One region of the Streptomyces cyaneofuscatus genome, then DNA from elsewhere that is predicted to be linked to it. Evidence: riboswitches for the same ligand, from Rfam matches in the RefSeq annotation. Region 1 holds a riboswitch; the other holds the start of a gene.
What was found. A riboswitch is a leader RNA that binds a small molecule or an ion and turns the genes downstream of it on or off. The one in region 1 is predicted to bind S-adenosylmethionine.

Region 1 (8,975 bases):
TGGAAGGAGATGGCCGGGCATCTGAACTTCCCGTTCTCGGCCACGAACACCACGATCCTGGTGCTTTCCTCACTCACCTGCCAGCTCGGCGTGTTCGCCGCCGAGCGGGGCGATGTGAAGAAGCTCCGCACCTGGTTCATCGTGACGTTCGTGATGGGCTCGATCTTCGTGGGCGGCCAGGTCCTGGAGTACGTGGAGCTGGTCAAGGAGGCGGGGCTCTCCCTGTCGTCCGACCCGTACGGCTCGGTGTTCTACCTGACCACCGGCTTCCACGGTCTGCACGTGACAGGCGGCCTCATCGCCTTCCTGCTGGTCCTCGGCAGGACGTACGCAGCCAAGAGGTTCACCCATGACCAGGCCACCGCGGCCATCGTCGTGTCCTACTACTGGCACTTCGTGGACGTGGTGTGGATCGGCCTGTTCGCAACGATCTACATGATCAAGTAACCGGGCTCGCACCCGCCCACCATCGACGCAGAAGATCCTGACACCGGGGTAATCCGTGAAAAAGCTCTCCGCACGACGACGCCATCCGCTGGCGGCGGTCGTCGTACTACTCCTCGCGCTGGCGGCTACCGGGGGGCTGTACGCCGCGTTTGCGCCTGCGGGCAAGGCGCAGGCCGATGAAACCGCCCAGTCCCTCGCCATCGACGAGGGCAAGAAGCTCTACACCGTAGGCTGCGCCAGCTGCCACGGAACCGGCGGTCAGGGCACCACCGACGGGCCGTCCCTCGTGGGCGTGGGCTCCGCCGCCGTCGACTTCCAGGTCGGTACGGGCCGTATGCCCGCGCAGCAGCCGGGCGCCCAGGTACCGAAGAAGAAGGTCATCTACACCCAGGCGGAGATCGACCAGCTCGCGGCGTACGTCGCGTCGCTCGGCGCCGGTCCGATCACGCCGACCGACAAGCAGGTCGACCCGGCCGGCGCGGACGTCGCCAAGGGTGGCGAACTGTTCCGCAACAACTGCGCCCAGTGCCACAACTTCACGGGTAAGGGCGGCGCCCTGACCAAGGGCAAGTACGCCCCGGACCTCGAAGGCGTGAGCCCGAAGCACATCTACGAGGCCATGCAGACCGGCCCGCAGAGCATGCCCTCCTTCCCCGACACGACGATGCCGGAGCAGGAGAAGAAGGACATCATCGCGTACATCCAGACCGTGAACGGTTCGGAGTCGGCGAGCCCCGGTGGCCTCTCCCTCGGCGGTCTGGGCCCGGTCAGCGAGGGCCTGTTCGCCTGGATCTTCGGACTCGGTGCGCTCGTCGCAGTTGCCATTTGGGTCGCGGCCCACACCGCTAAGGCCAAGAAGTCATGAGTAGCCAACAGATTCCAGAAGACAACCTGCCCGTAGTGCAGGAGACCGCGCACGGCGCGGTGGAGGGTACGGACGACCCGTTCGCCGACCCGGGGCTGCCGGCCCACAAGCCGCGCATCCAGGACCTCGACGAACGCGCCGCGAACCGCTCGGAGCGGGCCGTCGCGTTCATGTTCGTCCTCTCGATGCTGTCGACGGTGGGCTTCATCGCCTCCTACGTCATCTTCCCGGTGGACAAGATCGTGTTCATCTGGCCCTTCGGCCATGTGAGCGCGCTCAACTTCTCCCTGGGACTGACGCTCGGCTTCGCGCTCTTCTTCATCGGAGCGGGCGCCGTCCACTGGGCGCGCACCCTGATGTCCGATGTCGAGGTCGCGGCCGAACGCCACCCGATCGAGGCTCCGGCCGAGGTCAAGGCGCAGGTCCTGGCCGACTTCAAGGCCGGTGCCGAGGAGTCGGCGATCGGCCGTCGCAAGCTCATCCGCACCACGATGTTCGGCGCGCTGGCCCTGGTGCCGCTCTCCGGTGTGGTGCTGCTGCGCGACCTCGGTCCGCTCCCGGAGAAGAAGCTCCGGACCACGATGTGGGCCAAGGGCAAGCTGCTCGTCAACATGAACACGGGCCAGCCGCTGCGTCCCGAGCACGTCGCCGTGGGGTCGCTGACCTTCGCCAAGCCCGAGGGCCTGGAGGACGACGCGCACGACTTCCTGTCGCAGATCGCCAAGGCCGCCCTGATGATCGTCCGCATCGAGCCGGACGACATCAAGGACAAGCGCCAGCGCGACTGGGCCCACGAGGGCATCGTCGCCTTCTCCAAGATCTGCACCCACGTCGGCTGCCCGATCAGCCTGTACGAGCAGCAGACACACCATGTGCTCTGCCCGTGCCACCAGTCCACCTTCGACCTCTCCGACGGCGCCCGCGTCATCTTCGGTCCGGCCGGCCACGCGCTTCCGCAGCTGCGGATCGGCGTGAACAGCGAGGGCAACCTCGAGGCGCTCGGTGACTTCGACGAGCCCGTCGGCCCTTCCTTCTGGGAGCGCGGATGAGTACTGCGACAACCAACCCGCCCGCCGACCAGGCGGGACAGCGCAAGGCACCCGCGGGCGAGCGGGTCGCCGACTGGGCGGACGGCCGGCTGGGCATCTACGGCCTGGCCAAGGCCAACATGCGCAAGATCTTCCCGGACCACTGGTCCTTCATGCTCGGTGAGGTCGCGCTCTACAGCTTCATCATCATCATCCTCACGGGTGTGTATCTGACGCTGTTCTTCCAGCCGAGCATGAACGAGATCGTGTACCACGGTCCGTACGAGCCCATGCAGGGCATCCGCATGTCGGAGGCCTACGCCTCCACGCTGAAGATCAGCTTCGAGGTCCGCGGTGGTCTGCTCGTGCGGCAGATCCACCACTGGGGCGCGCTGATCTTCCTGGCCGCCATGTTCGTGCACATGTGCCGTGTCTTCTTCACCGGTGCCTTCCGCAAGCCGCGCGAGGTCAACTGGGTCTTCGGCTTCCTGCTCTTCGTGCTGGGCATGTTCACCGGCTTCACCGGCTACTCCCTCCCGGACGACCTGCTCTCCGGTACGGGTGTCCGCTTCACCCAGGGCGCGATCCTGTCCGTGCCGATCGTCGGTACGTACATCTCGATGTTCCTGTTCGGCGGCGAGTTCCCCGGCCACGACTTCGTGGCCCGGTTCTACTCGATCCACATCCTGCTGCTGCCGGGCATCATGCTCGGGCTGCTGGTGGCCCACCTGATCCTGGTCTTCTACCACAAGCACACGCAGTTCGCGGGTCCCGGCCGGACCAACAAGAACGTCGTGGGCATGCCGCTGCTGCCGGTGTACATGGCGAAGGCCGGAGGGTTCTTCTTCCTGGTCTTCGGCATCATCGCGATCATCTCGGCCATCGCCACGATCAACCCGATCTGGGCGCTCGGCCCGTACCGCCCGGACCAGGTGTCCACCGGCGCCCAGCCCGACTGGTACATGGGCTTCGCCGAGGGTCTCGTCCGTGTCATGCCGGGCTGGGAGATCGTCTTCTGGGGCCACACGCTCAACCTGGGCGTGTTCATCCCGCTGGTCCTCTTCGGCCTGGTGCTCTCGCTGCCCGCGGTGTACCCGTTCGTCGAGTCCTGGATCACCGGGGACAAGCGCGAGCACCACATCCTGGACCGCCCGCGCAACGCCCCGACCCGTACGGCGCTGGGCGTCGCCTGGATCACGGCGTACTTCATCGGCCTCGTCGGCGGTGGTAACGACCTGTGGGCCACGCACTTCCATCTGTCGCTGAACGCCATCTCGTGGTTCGTCCGGATCTTCTTCTTCGCCGGACCGGTCATCGCGTTCATCGTCACGAAGCGGATCTGCCTGGGCCTCCAGCGCCGCGACCGGGACAAGGTGCTGCACGGTCGCGAGACCGGCATCATCAAGCGCCTGCCGCACGGTGAGTTCGTCGAGATCCACGAGCCGCTCTCCCCGGGGCAGCTGCACACGCTCACCGCGCACGAGCAGTACAAGCCGGTCGAACTCGGCCCCGAGGTCGACGAGAACGGCGTCAAGCGCAAGATCTCCCCGGTCCAGAAGCTGCGCGCCAAGCTCAGCAAGGGCTACTACGGCGAGAACAACCAGATCGCCAAGCCCACCGCCGAGGAGTACAAGGAGATCACCGAGGGCCACGGCCACCACTGATCGCCTGACCTGATCGCCACCGTGAGAGCCCCGTCCATTCGCTGGACGGGGCTCTTCGCGGTCCCGGTGGCTGGATAGGGTGGAGCCGTATCTTTCCCGGCTGTGGACCCCCTGGAGCGGACCATGAACGTTGTGACCCCGAGCGGCGGCGACAGCGTGGCGGACCGTTCCTGGCCCGGCCTGCTGAACCCCCTGCTGCGCGGCGAGAACCTCTCCTCCGAGGCGACCGCCTGGGCGATGGACCGCATCATGAGCGGCGAGGCGACCGACGCGCAGATCGCCGGCTTCGCGGTCGCGCTGCGGGCCAAGGGCGAGACCGTCGAGGAGGTCACCGGTCTGGTGCGCGCGATGTACGCGCACGCCAACACCATCCAGGTGCCCGGCCGCACCGTCGACATCGTCGGCACCGGCGGCGACCTCGCCAAGACGGTCAACATCTCCACCATGTCCGCGATCGTCATCGCCGGGACCGGCGCCAAGGTCGTCAAGCACGGCAACCGGGCCGCCTCGTCGGCGAGCGGCTCCTCCGACGTACTGGAGAAGCTCGGCGTCAACCTGGAGCTGACCCCGCAGCGGGTGGTCGAGGTCGCCGAGGCGGCGGGCATCACCTTCTGCTTCGCCGTGAAGTTCCACCCCGCCCTGCGGTACGCGGCCAAGGCCCGCCGGGAGCTCGGCGCGCAGACCACGTTCAACATCCTGGGCCCCCTCACCAACCCGGCTCAGGTGCGCTCCCAGGCCATCGGGGTGGCCGACGCAAGGATGGCGCCCATCGTCGCGGGCGTCCTGGCGGAGCGGGGCAACTCGGCGCTCGTCTTCCGCGGCGACGACGGCCTCGACGAGCTGACCACCACGGCCACCTCCCGGGTCTGGGTGGTCCGCGACGGCGCGGTCCGCGAGGAGCCCTTCGACCCGCGCGACGTCGGCCTCCCGCTGGTCCCCGTCGAGGCGCTGCGCGGCGCCGACGCCTCGTACAACGCCGATGTGGCCCGCCGCCTCCTGGACGGCGAGGGCGGCGCGGTACGGGAGGCGGTGCTGCTCAACTCGGCGGCGGCGCTGGTCGCGCTCGACCCGGGGCCCGGCACGCTGACCGAGCAGATCGCGGCGAAGATCCAGGTGGCCGCCGAGGCCGTCGACTCCGGGGCCGCCAAGCGCGCGCTGGAGCGGTGGGTGGCGGCCAGTAACGCCTGAGCGACGCAGAGTGTGACGCAGGGCGCAGTCCGGATGCCGGACTGCGCCCTTGCGCGTGCGCATACATATGGCAAGATGCTGCGCAGGTCATGAGTGACAGCGACTACGGCCCCGGCCCGCTGTCCGGCAACCCTCCGTCCGTGGCGGGGTGCCCCGGGTGAAGACCAGGCCGTAGGCAGCGAGGTCTGCGGCAAGCGCGGGCCCCTCGGCGTCCAGTGGACGCCAGCCCCCGGGGTCCTGGTCCCTAGGGAGCCTCTTGTGAGCAAGCGAATGCGCTAGGGCTTCATCGCCCTCCTTCAGCGCACCATTTTTCCTTCCCCCTCCCGCGCTGCCGCGTACCCGCCGGCGCCGGATTTCGCCTGCCTTTTACGGGAGTTCGCCATGTCTGTCTCCACCGCTGCCATCGACCCGTCGGTTTGTGCCCCGCTGCCCGTTCTGGGGCAGGATGTCACCGTTCCGCTCGTCACCGGCGGTGAAGTCACCTACGCCGCACTCGACTACGCCGCCAGCGCCCCGGCCCTCCAGCGGGTCTGGGACGACGTCGCCGCGTACGCCCCGTACTACGGCAGCGTCCACCGCGGGGCCGGATACCTCTCGCAGCTCTCCACCGACCTCTTCGAGAACAGCCGCCGCACGGTCGCGGAGTTCCTCGGCTGCCGCGCGGAGGACCAGGTCGTCTTCACCCGCTCGACGACCGACTCCCTCAACCTGCTGGCCGCCGCGATCCCCGCCGACTGCCAGGTCTTCGTGTACGAGACCGAGCACCACGCCTCCCTGCTGCCCTGGCGCGACGCCCAGGTCACCTACCTCAACGCGCCCCGCACCCCCGGCCAGGCGGTGGAGACCCTGGAGCGCGCGCTGGCCGACCGCGACCCCTACGGCCCCGCCCTGGTCTGCGTCACCGGCGCCTCCAACGTGACCGGTGAGCTGTGGCCGGTGAGGGAACTGGCCGCCGCCGCCCACGCGCACGGCGCCCGAATCGTCCTCGACGCCGCGCAGCTCGCCCCGCACCACCCCGTGGACATCGCCGAACTGGACGTCGACTGGGTCGCGTTCTCCGGCCACAAGCTGTACGCGCCCTTCGGCTCGGGCGTCCTCGCGGGCCGCGCCGACTGGCTCCAGGCGGCCGAGCCGTACCTCGCCGGCGGCGGCGCCTCCCGCAAGGTCGCCCGGCGCGCCGACGGCGGCGTGGACGTCGACTGGCACACCACGGCCGCCCGCCACGAGGCCGGTTCGCCCAACGTCATCGGCGTCTACTCCATCGCCTCCGCCTGCAAGGCCCTCACCGAGGCGGGGTTCGACTCCCTGGTGGCCCGGGAGCAGGAGCTGGTGGGCCGGGTACGCGAAGGGCTCGCCGAGGTCCCCGAGGTCCAGGTGCTCTCGCTCTTCGGCGACGACGCGCCCCGGGTCGGCGTCATCTCCTTCGTGGTGCGCGGCTGGAACAGCTCGCACTTCGCCGCCGCCCTCTCCGCGGAGTACGGCATCGGCGTCCGCGACGGCCTCTTCTGCGCCCACCCGCTGGTGCGCACCCTCCTCGGCAGCGACCCGCAGGACCCGGGCGAGTGCGGCGCCCCCGAGGCCGAGCCGGGCGAGCGGTCCCTCAACGCGATCCGGGTCAGCTTCGGCGCCGGTACGCCCGACGAGCACATCGACCGCTTCCTGCGCGCGGTCACCGAGCTGGTCCGCGAGGGCGCCCAGTGGAAGTACCGCACCGAGGACGGCCGTTGCGTCCCGGACCGGGGCGAGGCCGCCCAGGTCTGAGGCTGGTAAAGCATGTCGGCCGGGAACAGGCAGCGCGCCTGTACCCGGCCGAAGTGCGTCGGAGGTTACGCGTCCAGGCCGATGGCGAACGCCGCTTCCAGGTCGTGCTGGGAGTACGTACGGAACGCCACATGGGTGTCGGTGCCCTCGACGCCCGGGATCTTGCTGATCCGGCCGGGGATGACATCGGCGAGGTCGTCGTGGCGGGCGACCCGGACCATGGCGATCAGGTCGTAGGTGCCGGTGACGGAGAAGACCTCGCTGACACTGTCCAGCGCGGCGATGGCCTCGGCGATCTCCGGAATCCGGTCCACGCTGGTCTTGATGAGCACGATCGCGGTGATCACGGCTGTCTGTCTCCCTCGGTCGCCGTGGCTGGAACCTTCACCTTAGCCCCACCCCGATACCGCACCCAGGCGTACAGGAACCCGGCCGCGAACCCCGCCACATGCGCCAGATACGCCACCCCCGGCCCGGCGTCCGCCGCCTGAGCGGCCGCCCACTGGAGCCCGAACCAGAAGACCAGCACGATCCAGGCGGGAAACCGCAGCGGCAGGAAGAAGAGGAACGGGAACAGGCTGGTCACCCGGGCCTTGGGAAACAGGTACAGGAACGCGCCGAGCACCGCCGAGATCGCGCCCGACGCGCCGACCAGCGTCTGTTCCGAGTCCGCGTGCACCGCCGCGTAACAGACCAGCGCCAGGTAGCCGCACCCCACGTAGAAGAGGGCGAACGGCACCCGGCCCATGCGTTCCTCGGCCATCGCCCCGAACACGTACAGGAAGAGCAGGTTGCCCAGCAGGTGCAGCCAGCTGCCGTGCACGAACAGCGCGGTGAACGGGGTGAGCAGGGCGCGCGCCGAGCCCTCCCACAGCTCGGCCGGGATCACGCCCCACCGCTCGAAGTACCCGGCCTGCGCGGCGAGCAGTGCGTCCTGGCTGCTGTAGGAGGCGCCGCCGAACCCGGAGAGCGGGCTGATCAGGAAGATCGCGCAGCACAGGGCGATCAGCCCGTACGTCACCGGCGCCCCGCCCACCGTCCCGCCCGCCGCGCTGTCCCGGACCCTCCCGGCCGAGGCCCGCCAGTCGAACCGCCCTAGGTCGATCATGTACAGAGCATGGCGTACCGAGGGAGAACGGGACGGAGCGCCTCGCCGTGCCGATGCCTATACGCGAGGCCGTAGGGTTACGCCAGGACTTCCGCAGTTCGACGGCGCACCGCGAGATCCTTGACGTAGACAGGTGGAGTCGCGGCGGCACGCCCGGCGCGGGCTCCTGGAGACGACGAAAGAGGACGCAGACGATGACGACGGTTCCCCTGCCGACGGACTCGACCCGCTGGCGCTGCACCCTGTGCGGCAATCTCACGCGCTTCGACGTGACGCGGTCCTCCAAGGTCGTGGAGTACGTGCACCTCGACCTGGCCGGTGAGTCCAGTGTCGAGGAGCGGGAGGTGGTCAGTGAGACCATCGAGTCGGTCCGCTGCCGTTGGTGCAACGCGGTGGACCAGATCGAACTGGTGGACAGGCCGGGTGCCGCTTCCTGAGGGAGCGCACCGACAGACATATCTATGGGGTGACGGACGGTGGATCAGCCGACCAGCGGCGCCGAACCGGCCGATGCGGCCGACGGTGGTGCAGAGGCGCTCGACCGCCCGCTGCCCGAAGGCGTACGGCGGCGGGTCATCGCCCTGGTCGCGGACGCCTTCGGTGGCCTGACCGTCGCCGAACTGCCCGCCCAGTTGCGGCAGTATGCCCGGTTCACCCCGACCCGGCGGGCCAAGTTCGCCGGGAACGCGATGGCCGCCGCGCTGGAGGGCGACCCGCTGTTCCGGCAGCGCATCGGTGAGCGGCTGAGCCAGGCCCAGCCGGAGCTGGCCGGTGCGCTGGAGGCGGGGTCGCCGCCCGCGGCCGCCGACCCCGTCGACGTGGCCGCCGCCGCCTATGTGCTGCGCCCGGTGGGCTGGGTCAAGCTGGTCGAGGCGGCCGGCGAGGAGGTCCAGCGCGCCGACGCGGAGCGGGTG
Region 2 (8,975 bases), 2.7 Mb from region 1:
TCGGGGCGGACCACGATGTGGCCGATCTCGCCCGCGTACCCGTGGGCGCCCGCCTCGATCCGGCCCGCGATCCCGATGGCCCCGGCGATCCCGGTGCCCAGCGGCACGAACAGGAAGCGGTCCGCGCCCCGGCCCGCCCCGATGCGGCCCTCGGCGAGCCCTCCGGTGCGGACGTCGTGCCCGAGGGCGACCGGGATCCCGCCGAGGCGCTGGCCGAGCAGGGCGCGCATCGGTACGTCGCGCCAGCCCAGGTTGGCGGCGTAGACCGCGATCCCCTTCTCGGCGTCGACGATGCCGGGCACGGCGACCCCCGCCGCGACGGCGCTCTCGCCGAAGTGCTCCTCGCCGTGGGCGCGCAGATCCGCGGCGAACGCGAGGATCGTCTCGACGACCGCGTCGGCCCCGCGCTTCCGGCCGGTGGCCCGCCGCGCCTCGTGGAGCAGCGTGCCGTCGGTTCCGACCAGCGCGGCCTTCATTCCGGTGCCGCCCACATCGAGGGCGATGACATGTCTCACGAGAGACAGTTTCGCCCGCCGACCCCTAAAAGGTCTAGTCCACTAGCGCGGTTTGTTGCGCACCCATACAAAATGATGAACGAGTGAAGAGGGGTCGCTTTCTGCTGGAATGCCACGAAATGGGCATGAGCAACAGAGGCCTGCCTGAGCCAATGGTCTGGACCAAGATACGGGTTCGGGGCTCCGACTGCCAGACCACGTAAGCCAGTTGTGGCCCCTGAGGCCCGTATACGTTGCCGAAGCGATACGCCGGTGGTGTAGACCTCCCCTCCGCCGTGGGGGAAAATCGCAGTTCATCCGGACGGTGGCAGGACGGGTGGCGGCGCCGTGGCCGACCGATCAGAGGTCCGTACGGTGACGTTGCGCCACCGCCCGTGACCAGATGGATCAACGAGGATGGGCGAGGCTGTGCAGCGGCGCTTTACGGTTCTGACCGCGGTGGTGGCCGCGCTGGGTATGACGGCAACGTTGTCGGCCTGCGGGGGTGACAGCGGCACGGGCGACGTCACCCTCACGCTGGTCGCCGCCGACTACGGCAACAGTGCGGCCAACAGCTCCGAGAAGTACTGGAGCGGTGTCGCGGCGGGCTTCGAGAAGAAGCACCCCGGCATCAAGATCGAGGTCAACGTCTACTCCTGGAAGGACGTCGACCGCAAGGTCGCCGAGATGGTGAAGGCGGGCAAGGCCCCCGACATCGCCCAGATCGGCGCCTACGCGGACTACGCCAAGGACGGCAAGCTCTACAGCGCCGACCAGATGCTCTCCATCCGCACCCAGGCGAACTTCCTGCCCACGCTCACCGACGCGGGCAAGGTCGACGGCACGCTGTACGGGCTCCCGTTCGTCGCCAGCACCCGGCTGCTCTTCTACAACGAGAAGCTCTTCGGCCAGGCGGGCCTGGACGCCCCCGAGACGTGGGACGACATCCAGAAGGACGCCACCGCGCTCAAGGCGAAGGGCGTCAAGTACCCCTTCGCCCTGCCGCTCGGCCAGGAGGAGTCCCAGGCGGAGACCCTGATGTGGCTGCTCAGCAACAGCGGCGGTTACGTCGACGACGTCGGCCTGTACGACATCGACTCGGCCCAGAACATCGCCACGTTCAGCTGGCTGCGGGACAACCTCGTCGGCAAGGGCCTCACCGGCCCGGTCGCGCCGGGCAAGCTGGACCGGGCGAAGGCCTTCGAGGCGTTCACCAAGGGCGAGGTCGGCATGCTCAACGGCCACCCCACGCTGATGGAGGAGGCCGAGGCCAAGGGCGTCAAGGTCGGCATGGTGCCGCTGCCCGGCGCCGAAGGGCCGACCAAGGGCTCGATGGGCGTCGCCGACTGGATGATGGGCTTCAAGCAGAACGGCAACCGGAAGGCGATCGGCGAGTTCTTCGACTACGCCTACTCCGACGAGAACGTGCTGGCCTTCGCCGACGAGTACGACCTGCTCCCGGTGACCGGCAGCGCGTCCGCCGAGATGGAGACCGACTCCAAGCACGCGAAGCTCCGCGAGTTCCTGGCGGCGCTGCCCAACTCCCAGCTGCCCCCCTTCGGCAAGACGTCCTGGGCGACGGTGAGCGAGTCGATCAAGACGAACATCGGCGAGGCGGTGGCTCCCGGCGGGAGCCCGGAGCGGGTGCTCGGGTCGATAGCGGCGGAGGCGGCGAAGGCGGAGAGCGCGGAGTAGGCGGCGGGCGCAGTGGGAGTGGGCGCGGTTAGGTTGGTTGTATGACCGCGCCTGACGCCGAGCCCGAGCCTGCTGCCCCGGGGCTGTCCGACCGTGACCGTGCGCTGCTCGCGCTGGAGCGGAGGTCCTGGGCGGGGCCCGGGGCGAAGGAGCGGGCGATCCGGGAGGAGCTGGGCATCTCGCCGGTCCGCTACTTCCAGCTCCTCAACGCGCTGATCGAGGATGAGCGGGCGCTGCGGGAGGATCCGGTGACGGTGAACCGGCTGCGCCGGCTGAAGGCGGCGCGGCGGGAGCGCCGCTGAGCCTTTCCGGCGGCGCTGCCCCCGAACCCCCGCTCCTCAATCGCCGGAGGGGCTTGATTTGGCCGCCCCCGGCTGTCCTCTGGGGGGAGCATTTTTGAGCCCCTCCGGCGATTGAGGAGCGGGGTGCGGGGCGGAGCCCCGGGTGGGCCCGGGCCCCGTGTTCGGCCGTACCCCGCTAGGCTCACCCCATGGGCAGCCACTCCGTACAGCCGCCGATCCCGACCCCGACCACCCCGGCCGGCCGCGAGGGCCTGGAGGCCATCCTCGCTCGGCCCGACCGCGCGGTCATCGCCCTCGACTTCGACGGCACGCTCGCCGACATCGTCCCGGACCCCGAGCGCGCCCGCGCCCACCCCGGCGCCGTCGAGGCGCTCGCCGCACTCGCGCCCAAAGTGGCCTCCGTCGCGGTGATCACCGGCCGCCCCGCAGGCGTCGCCGTGCGCTACGGCGGCTTCGCGGGCGTTCCCGGCCTCGACCACCTCGTGGTCCTCGGCCACTACGGCGCCGAGCGCTGGGACGCCGCCACCGGCACGGTGAACGCCCCCGCCCCGCACCCCGGAGTCGCCGCCGTGCGGGCCGAACTCCCGGGCGTACTGCACGAGTTCGACTCCTGGCACGGCACCTGGACCGAGGAGAAGGGCCAGGCCGTCGCCGTCCACACCCGCCGCGCCGACGACCCGCAGGCGGCCTTCGAGACCCTGCGCGGCCCCCTCGGCGAGCTGGCCGCCCGCCACGGGCTGATCCTGGAACCGGGCCGCCAGGTCCTGGAGTTGCGTCCGCCGGGCATGGACAAGGGCGTCGCGCTCGCCACGTACGTCGCCGAGGTCGACGCGGAGTCCGTCCTGTACGCAGGCGACGACCTCGGGGACCTCGCCGCCTTCGCCGCGGTGGAGAAGCTGCGCGGTGCCGGCCCGGACGGCATCCCGGGGCTGCTGGTGTGCAGCGGCAGCGCCGAGGTGCCCGAACTGGCCGAGCGTGCCGACCTGTTGGTCCCGGGCCCGGCCGCCGTCGTGGACTTCCTGGCGGCCCTGGCGGGCCGCCTCTAGGACGCCCTCACTCCTGCCGCAGCGCCTCCAACTGGTCCAGGAACCACTGCTGCGGCGGGAGCGCCGTCGCCGCCTCCGCCAGCCGCTTCGTACGGCCGGAACGCTCGTCCCCGCCCATCGACAGGGCCTCGTGCAGCGCCTCGGCCGTGCCCACCACGTCGTACGGGTTCACCACGATCGCGTCCTCGCCCAGCTCCTCGTACGCCCCCGCCTCCCGCGACAGCACCAGCGCGCAGCCGTGGTCCGAGACGACGGGGACCTCCTTGGCGACCAGGTTCATGCCGTCGCGGATCGGGTTGACCAGCGCGACGTCCGCCAGCCGGTACGCGGCGAGCGAGCGGGCGAAGTCGTCGTTCACGTGGAGGATGACCGGCGTCCAACTCTCCGTGCCGTACGCCCCGTTGATCTCGGTGGCGAGGGTCTGCACCGCCGCCGTGTAGTCCCGGTAGACCGCGAGGTCCTGGCGCGAGGGGTAGGCGAAGGCGACGTGGACCACGCGCTCGCGCCACTCCGGGTGGGCCTCCAGCAGGGCCCGGTACGCGTGCAGGCCGCGCACGATGTTCTTGGACAGCTCGGTGCGGTCCACCCGCACGATCGTCTTCCGGCCCTCGCCCACCTGCTCCCGCAGCGCCTCCATGCGCTCGTCGACGTCCGCCTCCTGCGACCGCCGCCGCAGGAAGTCCGCGTCCGCCCCGAGCCCGTGCACCCCGATCCTGGTCCGGCCCGTCCCGCCGAGGATCTCCGTACAGCAGCCGATGAACGCGTCCGCCCACCGCCGGGTCAGGAACGCGGCCCGGTCCGCGCCCAGGATGCCGCGGAGCAGCTGCTCACCGATGTCGTCGGGCAGCAGCCGGAAGTAGTCCACCGGCGCCCACGGGGTGTGCGAGAAGTGGCCGATCCGCAGGTCCGGGCGCCGCTCGCGGAGCATGCCGGGGACCAGGGCCAGGTGGTAGTCCTGGACCAGGACCGCCGCCCCTTCCCCCGCCTCCTCCGCGAGCGCCTGGGCGAAGGCCCGGTTGTACGCCTCGTACGACGCCCACTGCCGCCGGAACTCCGCGTCGAAGACCGGCTCCACGGGCGTCTGGTAGAGCAGGTGGTGGACGAACCACAGCACCGAGTTCGCGATGCCGTTGTACGCGTCGGCGTGGACCTCGGCGTCGATGTCCAGCATCCGTACGCCCGGCTCACCGACCCCGCGCCGCACCGCCTCCCGGTCGCCGTCGCCGAGGGCCGCGCAGACCCAGAGCTTGTCGTCGACGGCGCTCAGCCCGGAGACGAGCCCGCCTCCGCCGCGCTTGGCGTCGAGCGTCCCGTCCTCGCCGAGCGTGTACGTGATCGGGCCGCGGTTGGACGCGACGAGGACCTGGGCAGTGGAGGAAGGTGCGTGCTCGGTGACCATGTAGCGGAACCTAGCCCGTAAGGGAAGCCGCCAAACGCCTCAGAGCCTCACGCCCGCCACGGCGCCGGAGCCCCCGCACCTCACGCCCGCCACGGCGCGGAGCCCCCCGGACCTCACGCCGCCCACCGCTCCACGTACTCCTCGATCTCCCGCATCGGCGGCCGCTCCTCGGTGTCCACCGCATGGGTGCGCGGCACGAACCCCTCCTCGCCCCGCTCGAACTGCGTCAGCGCCGGCCGCACCAGATGCCCCCGGGAGAGCCGCAGCTGCGCCGTGCGGTAGATCGCGGCCGCCATCCGGCCCAGCGCCTGCCCGTCCTGGTGGCGGTGGCGCCGCACCCCCACATCCACCTGTCCCAGCGCGTCCAGACCCACGGTGTGCAGCGCGTCGACGAGCAGCCCCAGCTCCACTCCGTAACCGACCGGGAACGGCAGCCGCTCCAGCAGCGAGCGCCGCACCGCGTACTCGCCGCCCAGCGGCTGCACGAAGCCGGCCAGCTGCGGCCAGTGCAGATTGAGCAGGGGGCGTGCCACCAACTCGGTGACGCGGCCGCCCTGACCTGCGGTGTCGCCGAACGGGCGGTCGTACATCGCCTTGACGAACTGCACGGTCGGGTCGGTGAGCAGCGGGCCGACCGTTCCCGAGACGAAGTCCGCCGAGAAGTCCCTCAGGTCCGCGTCGACGAAGCAGACGATCTCGCCGCTGGTCACCAGGAGCGACCGCCAGAGCACCTCGCCCTTGCCGGGCAGCGCCGGGATCCGGGGCAGGATCGCGTCCCGGCGGACCACCCGGGCGCCCGCAGCCCGCGCGACGGCGGCCGTGGCGTCGGTGGAGCCGGAGTCGATCACCACCAGCTCGTCGACCAGCCGGACCTTCTCCATCAGCTCGCGCCGGATGGTCGCCACGATCGCGCCGACCGTGGCCTCCTCGTTCAGCGCGGGCAGCACCACACTCACCGACGTACGGTGAGGGTCGGCGGCCCGGGCGTCGGTGAGCCGGTTCAGCGGGCGGTCGGCGGACGACCAGGAACGCCTGGTCAGCCAGCGTTCCACCTCTTCGAGCACGGTCGGGACTCCTCGTGTGGGGGCGGTATGTGATCCATCTCGCCGTTCGGACGACTATCTCAACAGTCCGGTCCTTCGGTTACAGTCTTGAACAACGCGGATGACCGTCGCATGTCGGGGTCCGTCGTCACACAAACGCCTGGATCGAAGATCCAGTGCCACAGAGCTCATCCAGAGGGACTGAGGGAACGGCCCGTTGAAGTCCCGGCAACCCTCCTACCGACCGCGAGGTCACGGTGGGGAAGGTGCCAATTCCGTCTTGTGGCGAAATGCGCCGCAAGGAAGATGAGGAGAAAGGGCCTCCGCCATCATGGCTGTTCAGACCATCGCAGGTAATGCCACCACCGCTTCCGTGGACCTCGGTCCCGCCGTGGCGCTTTCCTGCCGCGAGTGCGGCGAGCGTTTCGAGCTCGGCCCCCTTTTCGCCTGTGCGTCCTGTTTCGGACCCCTGGAAGTCGCGTACGACCTGCCCACCGGCTCCCCCGAGGAACTGCGGGGGCGCATCGAGGCCGGCCCGAACAACATCTGGCGTTACGCCCCGCTGCTGCCGGTTCCGGCCGATGTCGCCGAGAAGCCCAATATCAACCCCGGTTTCACCAAGCTGGTCAAGGCCGACAATCTCGCCCGTGAGCTGGGCGTCACCGGCGGTCTGTACGTCAAGGACGACTCCGGCAATCCGACGCACTCCTTCAAGGACCGGGTCGTCGCGATCGCCGTCGAGGCCGCCCGCGCCTTCGGTTTCACCACCCTCTCCTGCTCCTCCACGGGCAACCTGGCCGGTGCCGTCGGGGCCGCCGCCGCCCGCGCCGGACTGCGCTCGTGCGTGTTCATCCCGCACGACCTGGAGCAGGGCAAGGTCGTCATGGCCGCGGTGTACGGCGGTGAGCTGGTCGGCATCGAGGGCAACTACGACGACGTCAACCGCTTCTGCTCCGAGCTCATCGGCGACCCGCTCGGCGAGGGCTGGGGCTTCGTCAACGTCAACCTGCGCCCGTACTACGGCGAGGGCTCCAAGACCCTGGCGTACGAGATCTGCGAGCAGCTCGGCTGGCGGCTGCCCGACCAGATCGTCATCCCGATCGCGTCCGGCTCGCAGCTGACGAAGATCGACAAGGGGTTCCAGGAGCTGATCAAGCTCGGCCTGGTCGAGGACAAGCCGTACAAGATCTTCGGCGCCCAGGCCGAGGGCTGCTCCCCGGTCTCCGCCGCCTTCAAGGCCGGTCACGACGTGGTCCGCCCCCAGAAGCCGAACACCATCGCCAAGTCCCTGGCCATCGGCAACCCGGCGGACGGCCCGTACGTCCTCGACATCGCCCGCCGCACGGGCGGCGCGGTGGAGGACGTGAACGACGAGCAGGTCGTCGACGCGATCAAGCTGCTGGCGCGCACCGAGGGCATCTTCGGCGAGACGGCGGGCGGCGTGACGCTCGGCGTGACGCGGAAGCTGATCGAGGCCGGCGTCATCGACCCGGCGCTCACCACCGTCGTCCTGAACACCGGTGACGGGCTCAAGACGCTCGACGCGGTCTCCGCGACCTCGCAGGCGACGGCGACCATCAAGCCGAGCCTGGACGCGTTCCGCGCCGCGGGCCTCGCCTCCGCCTGACCCCAGAACGAAGGAAGAAGGGCACCACCATGAGCGTCAAGGTCCGCATCCCCACCATCCTCCGTACGTACACGGGCGGCCAGGCCGAGGTCACGGCGGAGGGCGCGAAGCTCTCCGAGGTCATCGACTCCCTGGAGAAGGACCACCCGGGCATCGCCGCCCGCGTCCTGGACGACCAGGGCAAGCTGCGCCGCTTCGTCAACGTGTACGTCAACGACGACGACGTGCGCTTCGAGGGCGGGCTCGACGCGGCCACGCCCGACGGCGCCGGCATCTCGATCATCCCGGCCGTGGCCGGCGGCTGCTGATCCGACGACCCCGGCTGATCCGACGACCCCCGGCTGAACCGCCGACCGCCCTCGGCTGAACAACAGTTGCCCCCTCCGCCACACAAAGCGGAGGGGGCAATTCTGCATGGTTGAGCACGGTAGAGTTGGGGAAGCCCCCTTCGCTGCGTGTGCCGCCCGCATATGAGAATGCGCCCGGCCCCGATAAGAAGCAGCCAAAGTACGTGAACCCCTTGAGGCATAAGTGGCCTTTGCCTGGCCCGACTTGCCCGTAAATTTCAGCAATCCCGCATATTCGGGCGTTCGCCTGTGCCCAGAATTCTCGTCCGATTGACCTGTTGCAGAGGGCAGTTGGGCGGATACATTCGGCCGCGGTCGACGCGCTGCGGCGCCGCGCACCCTCTCCTGTCGGAGGGTGAGTTCCGACCCGGGGCCGCGAAGTGCGGTCCCGTGCAAGGGCCAGTTATAGGGGAGTTAGGCATGGCTCAGGGCACCGTCAAGTGGTTCAACGCGGAGAAGGGGTACGGCTTCATCGCGGTCGACGGTGGTGCGGATGTTTTCGTCCACTACAGCGCGATCCAGATGGACGGGTACCGCACCCTCGAAGAGGGTCAGCGAGTTGAATTCGAGATCTCGCAGGGCCAGAAGGGGCCCCAGGCCGACATGGTCAAGCTCGCTGTCGGCTGAGTCCGGCGCGGCCGTCCGGCATCACCACTACTCACGCACGCAGGGCCCGACCCCGGAGTGATCCAGGGGATCGGGCCCTTCGTGCGCGCCGGGACCGGGCGGACGGATGGCCGGACGGGCGGCCTGACCACATGGCGGGCCCTGGCCTGAGGCGCTTGCACTCTCGGGGGTCGAGTGCTAATCATTGGCGTTAGCACTCTCCAGGTGAGAGTGACAGAAACTTGGACCGGGCCGGTGAGGCCCGCAGGCGCGGTGGGGCAAGGAACCACCACGCACGCAGGCCGTCCGTCGCGGGCGCCTCTCGGTCCGGAGAATCCACCCCTGTCCGGGAGGACCACTTCACATGGCCAAGATCATCGCGTTCGACGAGGAGGCACGGCGCGGTCTCGAGCGCG

Region 2: another riboswitch for S-adenosylmethionine. It lies ahead of thrC (threonine synthase); the one in region 1 lies ahead of R2B67_RS27815 (aminotransferase class V-fold PLP-dependent enzyme).

What each region holds. Positions count from the first base shown of each region.
Region 1 covers NZ_CP137002.1:6,317,298-6,326,272, forward strand. Annotated here, with positions in the region: gene ctaE (aa3-type cytochrome oxidase subunit III) at 1-447, shown strand, start outside; gene qcrC (cytochrome bc1 complex diheme cytochrome c subunit) at 503-1,312, shown strand; gene qcrA (cytochrome bc1 complex Rieske iron-sulfur subunit) at 1,309-2,361, shown strand; gene qcrB (cytochrome bc1 complex cytochrome b subunit) at 2,358-4,004, shown strand; gene trpD (anthranilate phosphoribosyltransferase) at 4,128-5,192, shown strand; SAM riboswitch class IV at 5,278-5,395, shown strand; gene R2B67_RS27815 (aminotransferase class V-fold PLP-dependent enzyme) at 5,574-6,953, shown strand; gene R2B67_RS27820 (Lrp/AsnC family transcriptional regulator) at 7,019-7,300, opposite strand; gene R2B67_RS27825 (rhomboid family intramembrane serine protease) at 7,297-8,061, opposite strand; gene R2B67_RS27830 (hypothetical protein) at 8,256-8,498, shown strand; gene R2B67_RS27835 (NYN domain-containing protein) at 8,538-8,975, shown strand, end outside.
Region 2 covers NZ_CP137002.1:3,591,207-3,600,181, reverse strand. Annotated here, with positions in the region: gene R2B67_RS15725 (ROK family protein) at 1-476, opposite strand, end outside; gene R2B67_RS15720 (ABC transporter substrate-binding protein) at 912-2,189, shown strand; gene R2B67_RS15715 (DUF3263 domain-containing protein) at 2,231-2,491, shown strand; gene otsB (trehalose-phosphatase) at 2,680-3,537, shown strand; gene R2B67_RS15705 (alpha,alpha-trehalose-phosphate synthase (UDP-forming)) at 3,545-4,936, opposite strand; gene R2B67_RS15700 (glucosyl-3-phosphoglycerate synthase) at 5,050-6,000, opposite strand; SAM riboswitch class I at 6,165-6,292, shown strand; gene thrC (threonine synthase) at 6,311-7,606, shown strand; gene R2B67_RS15690 (MoaD/ThiS family protein) at 7,636-7,914, shown strand; gene R2B67_RS15685 (cold-shock protein) at 8,374-8,580, shown strand; gene groL (chaperonin GroEL) at 8,924-8,975, shown strand, end outside.